DNA from 3 places in the Arthrobacter sp. Ld5 genome. Region 1 is predicted to be linked to each of the others. Evidence: riboswitches for the same ligand, from Rfam matches in the RefSeq annotation. Region 1 holds a riboswitch; each other region holds the start of a gene.
What was found. Region 1 has a riboswitch for S-adenosylmethionine ahead of ACSGDB_RS01760 (ABC transporter substrate-binding protein). Riboswitches for the same ligand answer to the same signal wherever they lie in the genome.
Positions count from the first base shown of each region.

Region 2: linked by a shared signal. The riboswitch ahead of ACSGDB_RS15265 (O-acetylhomoserine aminocarboxypropyltransferase/cysteine synthase family protein) and the one ahead of ACSGDB_RS01760 (ABC transporter substrate-binding protein) in region 1 are both predicted to bind S-adenosylmethionine.
Region 3: linked by a shared signal. The riboswitch ahead of ACSGDB_RS09010 (ABC transporter substrate-binding protein) and the one ahead of ACSGDB_RS01760 (ABC transporter substrate-binding protein) in region 1 are both predicted to bind S-adenosylmethionine.

Region 1 is NZ_JBPKBO010000003.1:94,175-98,042, forward strand. It holds gene ACSGDB_RS01745 (pullulanase X25 domain-containing protein) at 1-481, shown strand, start outside; gene ACSGDB_RS01750 (matrixin family metalloprotease) at 1,095-1,850, shown strand; gene ACSGDB_RS01755 (heme-degrading domain-containing protein) at 1,992-2,537, shown strand; SAM riboswitch class I at 2,657-2,755, shown strand; gene ACSGDB_RS01760 (ABC transporter substrate-binding protein) at 2,861-3,868, shown strand, end outside.
Region 2 is NZ_JBPKBO010000024.1:468,469-472,336, reverse strand. It holds gene acs (acetate--CoA ligase) at 1-57, shown strand, start outside; gene ACSGDB_RS15275 (LysM peptidoglycan-binding domain-containing protein) at 147-1,082, opposite strand; cyclic di-AMP (ydaO/yuaA leader) riboswitch at 1,088-1,267, opposite strand; gene ACSGDB_RS15270 (hypothetical protein) at 1,387-1,617, opposite strand; SAM riboswitch class I at 1,739-1,843, shown strand; gene ACSGDB_RS15265 (O-acetylhomoserine aminocarboxypropyltransferase/cysteine synthase family protein) at 1,935-3,314, shown strand; gene ACSGDB_RS15260 (CoA-binding protein) at 3,311-3,820, shown strand; gene ACSGDB_RS15255 (hypothetical protein) at 3,817-3,868, opposite strand, start outside.
Region 3 is NZ_JBPKBO010000018.1:69,436-73,303, reverse strand. It holds gene ACSGDB_RS09015 (heavy metal translocating P-type ATPase) at 1-747, shown strand, start outside; SAM riboswitch class IV at 820-947, shown strand; gene ACSGDB_RS09010 (ABC transporter substrate-binding protein) at 1,082-2,743, shown strand; gene ACSGDB_RS09005 (ABC transporter permease) at 2,744-3,676, shown strand; gene ACSGDB_RS09000 (ABC transporter permease) at 3,673-3,868, shown strand, end outside.

The DNA of each region.
Region 1 (3,868 bases):
CGAGGAGGCGCACGCTACCCCGGATCAGACACCCGAGGCTCCGGCCGTCGATGCTCCGGCGCTTGACGCTCCCGCCGAACTCGTCGAGTCCGCGGCCGAGGCGCTCGCGGCGTCGCCCACCGATTCGGCCGGCTCAAATGCCAGTTCGGATGGTTCGGATGCCGACATCGCGTGGCAGGACCAGCCGCAGTCCGTGGCCCTGTCGGGCGACTTCTCCCCGCTGTTCGGCGACGCCGGGCACTGGAGCACCGATCTCCGTGAACTGCAGTTCGCCTGGGAGCCGGCGGAGAACCTCTGGCTGCAGACCCTGCAGCTGCCGGCCGGGACCTACCAGTTCAAGATCCTCGTCAACGGGTCGTGGGAGGAGAACTACGGCCGTTTCGGGACCCGTGACGGCGCCAACCACGAGCTGCACCTGATCTCCGACACCACGGTGACGTTCCGGTTCGACTACGACACCAAGGACATCCGGACCTCCTAGTCCCGGATCGGGCCTTGGTCCGTCGGCTCCGGCCCCGTCTGCTGCCTCCGGGTGGCGGGCGGGGCCGTCGTCGTTCCCGGGGCTCCTTCCCCGATGTCGTCGTGCACGGCTCTGCCCCGGAGATGCTGCGCCTTCGTGCACGGGTTCGCGCCCCGCAACTGCGTGTCGGGCCGGGACACGCCGCCTGCCACGCCTCGGACCGGGGAAAGGCGGCAACGAGGGCGCAGCCGACGGGTTGGTGTGCTGCAGCCTTCGCTCAAGTTTCCCCAAGGACTGGCGACACTCCCCGACTCCGCACCGTCGGCACAGCAGGATGGGACGGAGATCAGTCGGTCGGGGGAAGTGCGGGGCATATATGGGGGCAATGGATCGCGAGTGGTTCCACGAGGGTCGCGACGCGCGGATGAAGGCTGTTCAGCGGTCGCCGTCGGGCAGGATCCCGCAGTGGGCGCTCGATGACGCCCTCGGCACGCCCTCCGCTCCCCCGCCCTGGCGGGCCGCCCCGACCTACGGACCGCCGCCTTCCAGGCGGGCCCCGCGGGCCGGATATGTCAGGACGCGCACGACGCCGATTCGCAAGCGACGGAACCGACGGGTCGGCACCGTCGCAGGTTTGGTCCTGATCGCCGCCCTGTATGCGACGCCGTCGCTGTTCGACCGCTTCGTCCTGCCGGTCGCGCTCCCCTACCTGCCCGGCGCTGACGTGCCGCCGCGCGGCGTCGAGGCCGGCGATGCACCGCTCGGGACGCCGCCGCCGGCACCGGCGTCGACGGCGTTCTCGCTGATGGAGTCGCCCGTCGAGGAGCAGGAGTGGGTGGCGTACGACCCGTGCCGGCCCGTGCACTACGTGGTCCGGCCGGACAGTGCCCCGGTCGGGTCCGAGGGGCTGGTGCAGGAGGCCGTCGCTGCGGTGTCCGCCGCCACCGGGCTGCAGTTCATCGACGACGGCGCGACCACGGAGGCGCCGAGCGAGGACCGCGACCTGTACCAACCGGAGCTCTACGGGAAGACCTGGGTGCCGGTACTGATCACCTGGACCAGCGAGGCCGAGATTCCAAGACTCGCCGGCGACATCGCGGGGCTGGGCGGCAGCGACTACGCCCAGACGCCCGGGCAGCCGCTGGTATACGTGGGTGGGCAGGTGCAACTCGATGCGCCGGACGCCGTCGAGTCGCTCCGCTACCCGGACGGGCGCGCGTACCTGAGGGCGACGATCATGCACGAACTCGCACACGTGGTCGGACTCGACCATGTGGATGACCCCGGCCAACTGATGTACGAGCAGAACGTGGGACGGGTCTCGTTCGGTGAGGGCGATCTTGCCGGACTCGCACTCCTCGGCTCAGGACCGTGCGCGCCCGGACTCTAGCGCGTGGCGATCCTGATCGACGGAGGATCACGAGGCACACGTGCCACACATGTTCCAGAGGAAGCGCATCTCACGCGCGGAAATTTGCTAAACAACCGAGGAAAAGCCCGCCGCACCCCGCCGACGACGTAAATTAGGCAGATGAGCAATGATGCCCTCCCGACAGCCGTCCGACCGTTCGACCCGGACGGCGGCAGCGAACAGTCTGCCGAGGCACTCGAGGCGCTCATTGCCACGGTCGAGAGGGAAGTCGCCGAACTCCAGTTCACCCGCTTCACGAACGACGACGCCGTCGCGCTGGGGCAGTTGATCGTCCAGCTGGGTGCAGGACGCAACCTGCCGATAGCCGTGTGCATCCGACGTCCGGACCACATCCTCTTCCGGGCTGCGCTCGACGGGACCACCCCGGACAACGACTACTGGCTCGACGCGAAGAGCCGGACGGCCGAACGCTACCTGGTTCCCTCGCTGCTCGTCGGCCTGCGCGGGCGCCGGAACGGCGGGCGGGTGGAGGACGATCCCCTGTTCGATACGACGCAGTTCGCGGCACATGGCGGCTCCTTCCCGCTCTACATCCAGGGCGTGGGGCCGGTCGCGACGGTCACCGTCTCCGGCCTTCCGCAGCTCGAGGACCACAAGCTCGTCGTCGAGGCGCTCCGGACCTTCCACGCGGCCGCCGGCCTGTAGCTCGCCGGGCGCCGTCGTGCCGTCAGGGCATGCCCCGCATATCCCCGGGTGACGCCGCGTGACCGAATGTGACGGGCGCCGCTGGCGGACCGGCGTCCCCGTGCGCTTAGCTGGAGCCGTAACCATCCCGAGCGGCCGAGAGACCTGGATCGACGACGCCGCAGCAACCTCCCCCGCGTAGCAACGGGGAACGGTGCTACTGCCAGGACCGATGGAGAAGCTACACGCTTTCGTTGGTCGGCCCGTGCGTGCTCCTCCACGCCCGGGTAACCGCTGGCGACCCTGTATCAGCCCTCCATCGGGCGATGATTCAGGAGCCCCGTGTGAGAACAGCAAGCACCAGCACACCCCCACCCACCCGCCGATCCACACCCCGCGGCGTCGTCCTGCTCGCCGCGGCGGCGGCAGTGGCACTCACCGCCAGCGGCTGCGGAGGGACGGCGGCCGCGAGCGAGGACGACACCTTCGTCTTCGCCACCGGCAAGGACATCTCCTGCCTCGATCCCCACGTCAACGGGGACATGCCACAGGCGTCCATCGCCGCGAACTACCTTGACTCCCTGGTCTCGCAGGACAAGGAGGGCCGGATCCACCCGTGGCTGGCCACGGACTGGTCGGTGTCCGACGACGGCCTCACCTACACCTTCACGATGCGCGACGACGTCCACTTCACCGACGGCACCCGGCTCACCGCGGAGGCAGTCAAGGCCAACCTCGACCACATGGTCGACCCGGATACGCAGTCGGGGACGGCCGGCGGCTACCTCAAGCCCTATGTCGGTACGGAGGTCGTGGACGAGACCACGGCCGTCGTCACCCTCAACCGCCCGTACGCGGCGTTCCTCGAGGTGCTCGCGCAGCCCTTCCTCGGCATCGAATCGCCGGAGGCGCTCGAACGCCCGCAGGCCGAGAACTGCAACGCACCCGTGGGGACCGGCCCCTACAAGATCGTCGACTACGTACCGCAGTCCAGGGTCAGCCTCGTCCGTAACGAGGACTACAACTCAGCCCCGCCCTACGCGCAGCACCAGGGTCCGGCGCACATCGAGAAGATCGAGTGGCGGATCGTCCCGGAGGACTCCACGCGTTACGGGCTGCTCCGGGCCGGCCAGGTGGACGCCCTGGACCTCATGCCGTCCGTCCACTTCGACGAGGCGGAGGCCGACCCGCACGTGGAGCTCATCCTGCAGGACCGGCCCGGCAACCCGACGAACCTGATCCTCAACACGACGCGCGCACCGTTCGACGATCTCGCGGTCAGGAAGGCGTTCCTGCACAGCGCCTACCTCGACGCCGGCATCGACAGCGTCTACTTCGGCACGGTGACCCGA
Region 2 (3,868 bases), on a different contig from region 1:
TCCCTGCAGAACGAGGGATGCATCCCGGGCATCCAGGACGTGCTGGCGCGCCGCTGACACGGTGGCCGGAGAGGCGTTAAAAGAAGGAAGCGGCAGGTGCCCCGTCCAAGCACCTGCCGCTTCCCGCGTGTGGTTCGTTCCGGTATTTAGCCAGCAACCCGGACGAAAGTGGCTCCCGGAAGATCCGAGAGGGGGTGCTGCATGGTGAGGTTCCCACCGTTCATGCCGCTGCTGATGACCTGGCCGCCGCCGGCGTAGATGGCGACGTGGCCGGCCGTGACGACGAGGTCACCCGGAGCCGGGGATCCGACCTGGGTGCCGTAGTTGAGGAACTGCGAGGGGCCGAGGTCGCCCACGGAGATCCCCGCGGCGCGCAGTGCCTTCTCGGCCAGGACGGTGCAGTCCTGGACGGCACCGGCGGCGAGCTGGGCCTGGGCGGAGGCGAGGATCGTACCGCCGACGCCGGAGGAGGAGGAAGCAACCGGGGTGATCTTGGCGGACAGCAGGTTCACGCTCGGTGCGGGAGCAGCGGGCGCGGCCGGGGCTACAGCCGCAGCCTGCTGGACCGGTGCCACAGGAGCAGCGGGAGCCACGAACGCGGCGGGGGCGGCCTGGGGGACGGCCACGGGCACGGACACGGTCCGGGCGGGAGCCGTCGCGGCGCCCGTCGGGATGGTGACGGTGTCGCCCGGGAAGATGATGGAGGAGACGGACAGGCCGTTCGCCGTGAGGACGGCGGTCAGGTCGGCGCCGTAGCGTGCCGAGATGGCGCCCAGGGTGTCGCCGGCGACGACGGTGTGCGTCGTGGAGGCGGCAGCGGGAGCAACGGGGGCTGCGACGGGAGCGACGGCGGCGGCCGGTGCTGCAACGGCGGCGGGGGCCGTCGTCGTGCTCTGCGTGGTGTACTCGCCGGCGTTGGCCGTGCCCACGGCGGTGAGGGCGAGGCCCGAGGTGACGGCGGCGATGGCGACGGGGCGGCCGACCGCGGTGGCGTGGGCCTTGGCGGCGCGGGACAGGCCCTGCAGCGCGAGATTGCTGTCGACGTCGGCACGGTGACGTGCGGAAGTGATGTTTCGTGACATGGTGTTGTACCTCTCCCATGCCTGCGGGGTGAGCTGTCGGGTTCGGATGGGAGTCACCCGGCCGCGCGCATCACCGATGGGTGATGCGGTGCGACTTAACCCCGAGGACGCCTGCAGGTTGCCCTGCGCGCCCGGTGGAACTGATGGTTCCCCCGTCCCTGCCTTCGTGGTTGCGAACGTGTCCCGGACGACGGCAGGGCTCGGCAATCCGTCCAGGAGCGCCCCACGGTCGCGGAGGCACTCGCCGACAATACCCAGCGCCTCGCCGATTTGTCACATTTGAGTAACGGGAGGTAGGGTGCGCTCACTCGCGCAGCGCCCGCCAGCGGCGGAGCGCCACGATCGTCCCCGCCGCGCTGAGCGCGAGCAGCACCGCCTGCTGCACGTGGAACCGTCCCAGGACCTCCGCTCCCGGGTCGCCGACGGCCACCAGGATGCTGCTCGCCAGCGTGAGCGTCAGGGCGGCGCCGACGCACCAGAGCGTCTGCCACAGCCTCCGGTCCTGCGCCCGGCTCGCCGATCTCCAATCCTCCATCCCTCCACCCTAGGCGCCGGCCGGAGCGCCCGCGCAGCCACGGCGGTCCGCAGCCCGCAAGGCCCACCTCATACGGGGACACATGGTTTGGTTCTGCGCCCGCCCGGTGTCAGACTCGACCCGACCATCCCGAGCGGCCGAGAGATCTGGCTCACTGACGCCGCAGCAACCCTGGCCTCCGCGTTCCCGCGGCGACATGAGGGTGCTACTGCCAGAACGATGGAGGAGACCATGAGCATCGCCACAGCCGCCTCCGGCCCCCACCCCGATGCCCGCTCCGCGCCCGCGGCATCCCGACCCAGCAAGGCAGGTGCCTGATGGCAGAACGTTCCTTCGGCTTCCGCACGCGTGCACTGCACGCCGGCGGCACTCCCGACGCCACCCACGGCGCCCGGGCGGTCCCGATCTACCAGACCACGTCCTTCGTGTTCAAGGACACCAACGACGCCGCGAACCTCTTCGCCCTGCAGAAGTACGGCAACATCTACTCGCGGATCGGCAACCCGACCGTCGCCGCGTTCGAGGAGCGCATCAGTTCCCTCGAGGGCGGGATCGGCGCGGTGGCGACGGCGTCCGGCATGAGCGCGGAGTTCATCACCTTCGCGGCGCTCTGCCAGGCCGGCGACCACATCGTGGCCGCATCCCAGCTGTACGGGGGAACGGTCACCCAGCTCGACGTCACACTGCGCCGCTTCGGCATCGAGACCACCTTCGTCCCCGGGACGGACCCCGCGGACTATGCGGCCGCCATCCGGGACAACACCAAGGCGGTCTACGCCGAGGTGATCGCGAACCCCTCGGGTGAGATCGCCGATCTGGCGGGCCTCGCGAAGGTCGCCCACGACGCCGGGATCCCGTTCATCGTGGACTCCACGCTGAGCACGCCCTACCTGGTGCGTCCCATCGAGCACGGCGCGGACATCGTCATCCACTCGGCCACCAAGTTCATCGGCGGGCACGGCACCACGCTCGGCGGCGTGATCGTGGAGAGCGGTCGCTTCGACTGGGGCAACGGGAAGTTCCCCATGATGACCGAACCCGTGCCCTCCTACGGCAACATCCAGTGGTGGGCGAACTTCGGGGAATACGGATTCCTGACGAAGCTGCGCACCGAACAGCTCCGCGACATCGGGCCCTCCCTCTCAGCGACGTCCGCCTTCCAGCTCCTCCAGGGGGTGGAGACCCTCGCGCAGCGCCTCGACGAACACCTCGAGAACGCGCAGGCCGTCGCGGAGTGGCTGCAGGCCGACCCGCGGGTGGAATACGTCAACTACGCCGGACTCCCCACCCACGCGCATCACGAACGGGCGAAGACCTACCTTCCCCAGGGGCCCGGATCCGTGTTCAGCTTCGGCATCAGGGGCGGCCGCAAGGCGGGCCAGAAGTTCATCGAGTCGCTGCAGCTCGCCTCGCACCTCGCGAACGTGGGCGACTCCCGCACCCTCGTGATCCACCCGGGCTCGACGACGCACCAGCAGCTCTCGGCCGAGCAGCTCGCCGCGGCGGGCGTGCCCGAGGACCTCGTGCGCATCTCCGTGGGACTGGAGGACCTCGAGGACATCCTCTGGGACCTGGACCAGGCCCTCGAGATCGCGGTGAACGCCTCCGACGACGCGTTCGAGGACCTGCCGCAGGAAGCGGCCGGGGAGACCGACGGCGACGCCTCGGCGACGCGGGCAGTGGGAGTGGGAGCATGAGCGGCACCGACAGCGTGGTCCCGGAACGGACCTGGGAAGGCCCGACGGCGCCCGAACGGCTGAACCTGCTGCGGTCCGCACGATCGGTGGCGATCGTCGGCGCCTCGGACAAGCCCTCGCGCGCGTCCTACTTCGTCGCGACCTACCTGCAGTCCTCCTCCCCCTACCGCCTGTACTTCGTGAACCCGGTGGCGAAGGAGATCCTCGGCCGGCCGGCCTACGCGTCGCTGAAGGACCTGCCCGAGGTGCCCGACGTCGTCGACGTGTTCCGCAAGCACGACGACCTGCCGTCGGTACTGCAGGACACGCTCGACGTCGGCGCGAAGACGCTCTGGCTGCAGCTGGGATCGTGGCACGAGGACGTCGCGCGGAACGCCGAGGCCGCGGGCCTGGACGTGGTCATGGACCGGTGCATCAAGATCGAGCACGCACGCTTCCACGGCGGGCTCAATCTCGCAGGATTCAACACCGGCGTCATCTCCTCCAGGCGGCAGATCACCTCCTAGCGGAGGTCGGACACCTCCGGCGGGCCTGCCCCCTCGGACCCTTCGACG
Region 3 (3,868 bases), on a different contig from region 1:
GCCACGGACGGCGTGCGCGCGGACGTCGCCGGGACCACCGTCGCCGTCGGCAAGCGCCGTTTCGTGGAAGGCCTCGTCGGGCGCGTCCCGGACCCTCCCCTGTCGGCGGGCGAGACCGCCGTCTACGTGGGCATCGGCGAGCGCTTCGCCGGGGTCATCGTGCTGCGGGACGCCCTGCGCAGCGCCGCGCCGGCCACGGTCCGCTCGCTCGTCGCCCTCGGCGTGCGGGAGGTGCTCATGCTCACGGGCGACGTCGAAGCCACCGCACGCCACATCGCACGGGAAGCGGGTCTCACGACGATCCACCACGATTGCCTGCCGGCGGACAAGGTGGAGATCGTCAGGCACCTCTCCGAGCGCCCCGTCGTCATGGTGGGCGACGGCGTCAACGACGCCCCGGTCCTCGCCGCCGCGGATGTAGGCATCGCCATGGGGGCGAGGGGATCGACGGCGGCCAGCGAATCGGCGGAGGTGGTCATCACGGTCGACGACCTCGCGAAGGTCACGGAAGCCGTGCTCATCGGGAGGCGGACGCTGCGCATAGCGTTGCAGAGCATCTGGATCGGTATCGGGCTGAGTCTCGTACTGATGATCGGCGCGGCGCTGGGGTTCGTCCCCCCGCTGGCCGGCGCGTTCGGACAGGAGGCCATCGATCTGCTGACGATCCTCTACGCCCTGCGCGCGGCGGGTGCCCCGCGGTCGGGCGTCCGCGCCCCCATCGACGTCGGGCAGTCCGCACGCACGTAGCCGCACCGGCACCGCAGTCACATTACTTCTTGTTGACCGAAGCACCCGACGGCATGCCTATAGTTGTTCCAGCTTCAAGAGATGCGGCCGCCAAGCTCCGACTAGGCCGCGCACCAACCCCATGTTCGTGGGTGGTTCGGATGACGAAGCGGCCTTCGCCTTGGCACACAGTGCTGGTCCGGCGGGGGCAAGAGCACATCGAGAGGCCACATCGTGAGCTGCACCGCACACCGCACCTTCCCCTGACAGGCACGCGCGTCGACGCGATTCCTGCGCATTTCCCTCTTCCCTGACCTTCGCCCGCCGTCGGGCCGGATCCTCCCTAGGAATACCCATGAACGCATCCGTACTACCCCCTGCCCGGAATCGACCGCATGGCCGCCGATTCCCAGCACTGTCCGTCGTCGCCCTCGCGGCACTGCTCAGCGGTTGCGGGGGCGCGGCCGTCTCCCCGGTGGAGGCCGGCGGCGAGCCGGTGACCGGCGGCGTGCTCGACGTGTCGATCTCGGCCGAGCCCGGCTGCCTCGACGGGCACGGCATCTCGGCGACCCAGCAGCAGTTCCTGGGGCGCCTGGTCTACGACAACGTGGTGACCCTCGACGAGAACGGGGAGATCGCGCCGTATCTCGCCGAGTCCTGGGAGATCTCGGAGGACGGCAGGACCTACACCTTCCACCTCCGGGAGGGTGTCACGTTCAGTGACGGCTCACCCTGGAACGCGGAGGTCCTCGGCCAGAATTTCGAGCACATGAGGGACCCCGCCACGAAGTCGCCCCTCGCCGCCGCGTACATCGCCCCGTACGTGGACGGCACGGTCATCGACGAGTACACCTTCGAGGCGCACCTCGCCCACCCCTACACGCCGTTCCTCTACACGCTCGCGCAGTCCTGGCTCGGCATGACGTCGGGCAAGGCGATCACCGAGTCGCCGGAGACGCTGTGCCAGGAGCCGATTGGCACCGGTCCCTTCACCGTCGCCGAGTACAAGCCCGGCCAGAGCATCAGCTACACCAAGCGGGAGGGCTACGACTGGGCGCCGGAGTGGCTGGACGGCGACGGCGAGGCGCACCTCGACGGCGTCGAGGTGACCCTCGTCAGCGAACCCGTCATCCGCCACCAGTCGCTCGTCTCGGGGCAGTACGACCTGACGGAGAACCTCGCTCCGCAGAACGCGGCCGCCGTCCAGGCGGACCCGCGCTTCACCTACCGGAACCTCCCCCGTACCGGCAGCCCCTACATGCTGGGCTTCAACCTCGACCGGGCGCCGTTCGACGACCTCGCGGTCCGGCAGGCGTTCGCCGCTGCCGTGGACACGCAGGCCGTCACCGAAAGCCTCGGCTTCGGCACCTACACCCCCATCGACGGGTACCTGTCGAAGGAGAGCAAGTACTACGACCCGTCGGTCGAGGGCGTCCTGACTCACGACCCCGAGCGGGCCGCCCGCCTCCTCGACGAGGCCGGCTGGACCGGCCGCGACGACGAGGGCTTCCGCACCCGGGACGGACAACGACTCACGGTCGAGGTGCCCACGGTGGAGAGCTCCACGCCGAGCCCGCTGCTCGTGCAGCTGCAGGGCGAGGCCCGGAAGGTCGGCTTCGACCTCCGGATCATCCAGCTCCCCCAGGCCCAGCTCACGGAGCTGCGCTACGCCGGCGACTACGACGCCCTGGCCGGGGTATGGCACACCAACACCACCGACGTCCTGTTCATCCGCTACCACTCCTCGGAGATCACGGGAGAGCGGATCGGCCAGAACTCGTCGTACGTGGACGACCCCGAGCTCGACGCGCTGCTCTCCGCTGCCCGCGAGGCCGGTGACGGGCCCGCGGTCGGGGAGGCGTACTCGAAGGCACAGCACCGCCTGCTCGAACTCGTTCCCGGCCTGCCGCTCTACGAGAACCCGAGCCAGTTCGCCTACGCGAACACGCTGCACGACGTGGCCGTGGACACCTCCCACCCGGTGCCCGTGCTCACCTACGCATGGAAGGCCGAGTAGATGGCCGTGCTCCGACGGGTGCTCATGCGGCTCGCTGTCGGTCTCGGCGTCCTCTGGGGGGCTGCGACCCTGACGTTCGTCGCGGTCCACCTGATCCCCGGCGACACGGCGCTGCTGATCCTCGGCGGACCCGACGCACGGCCCACCGCCGAGACGCTCGCGCAGGTCCGTGCCGACTACCTCCTGGACCAGCCCTTTCCCGTCCAGTACGGCAGCTACCTCGGGAACCTCCTCCAGGGCGACCTCGGCCAGTCCTACCGGCTGCGCCTGCCCGTCACGGAGGCCATCGGGCAGCAGATCGGGGCGACGGCGGCGCTCGCCGCCGCCGCCGTCGCCGTCGCCCTGCCACTGACGGTCGCGGTGGCGATCCTGTCCGCGCAGCGGGCCGCCTGGATCCGGTCGATCGTCTCCGGCATCGAGGTGGTCCTCGCCGCGACGCCGACCTTCATCATCGGCTTCGCGCTGCTCATCACCTTCTCGTTCACGCTGCACTGGTTCCCGATCGGCGGGAACGAGGGGCCCGCCGCACTCATCCTTCCCGCCCTCACCCTCGCCCTCGCGATCTTCGGGACGCTCTCGCAGGTCCTGCGGAACGAACTCGAGGACGTCCTGGAGCAGCCGTTCATCCTCACGGCCCGCTCGCGCGGCATGCGCGAGTTCCCGGTCCGGATCCGCCACGCCCTCCGCCACGCGGCCATCCCCGTGATGACCATGTCCGGGTTCGTCGTCGCCGCCCTGCTCGGCGGGTCGGTCGTCGTCGAGACCCTCTTCAGCCGACAGGGCATCGGATCCCTCACCCTGGCGTCGGTCTACAACAAGGACCTGCCCGTCATCATCGGGGTCGTGCTCCTCTCGGCGGCCGTCTACGTCGTCGTGAACCTCGTCCTCGACCTCCTGTACACACTCATCGACCCGAAAGTGGTGACCGCATGAGCATCGCCCCGCCCGTCGTTCCCTCCGCCGTCGCCCCGGCGGCCGGGCTCCCTGTGCAATCCGCACCACCGGACGGGACGCAGCGGCGGCACCGCCGCCGGCGGGTGCGTCCGGCCGTCCTGCTGGCCTCCCTGTTCCTCCTGTGGCTGGCGGCGGCGGTCCTGGGCCCGGGCCTGCTCGCCCCGGCCGACC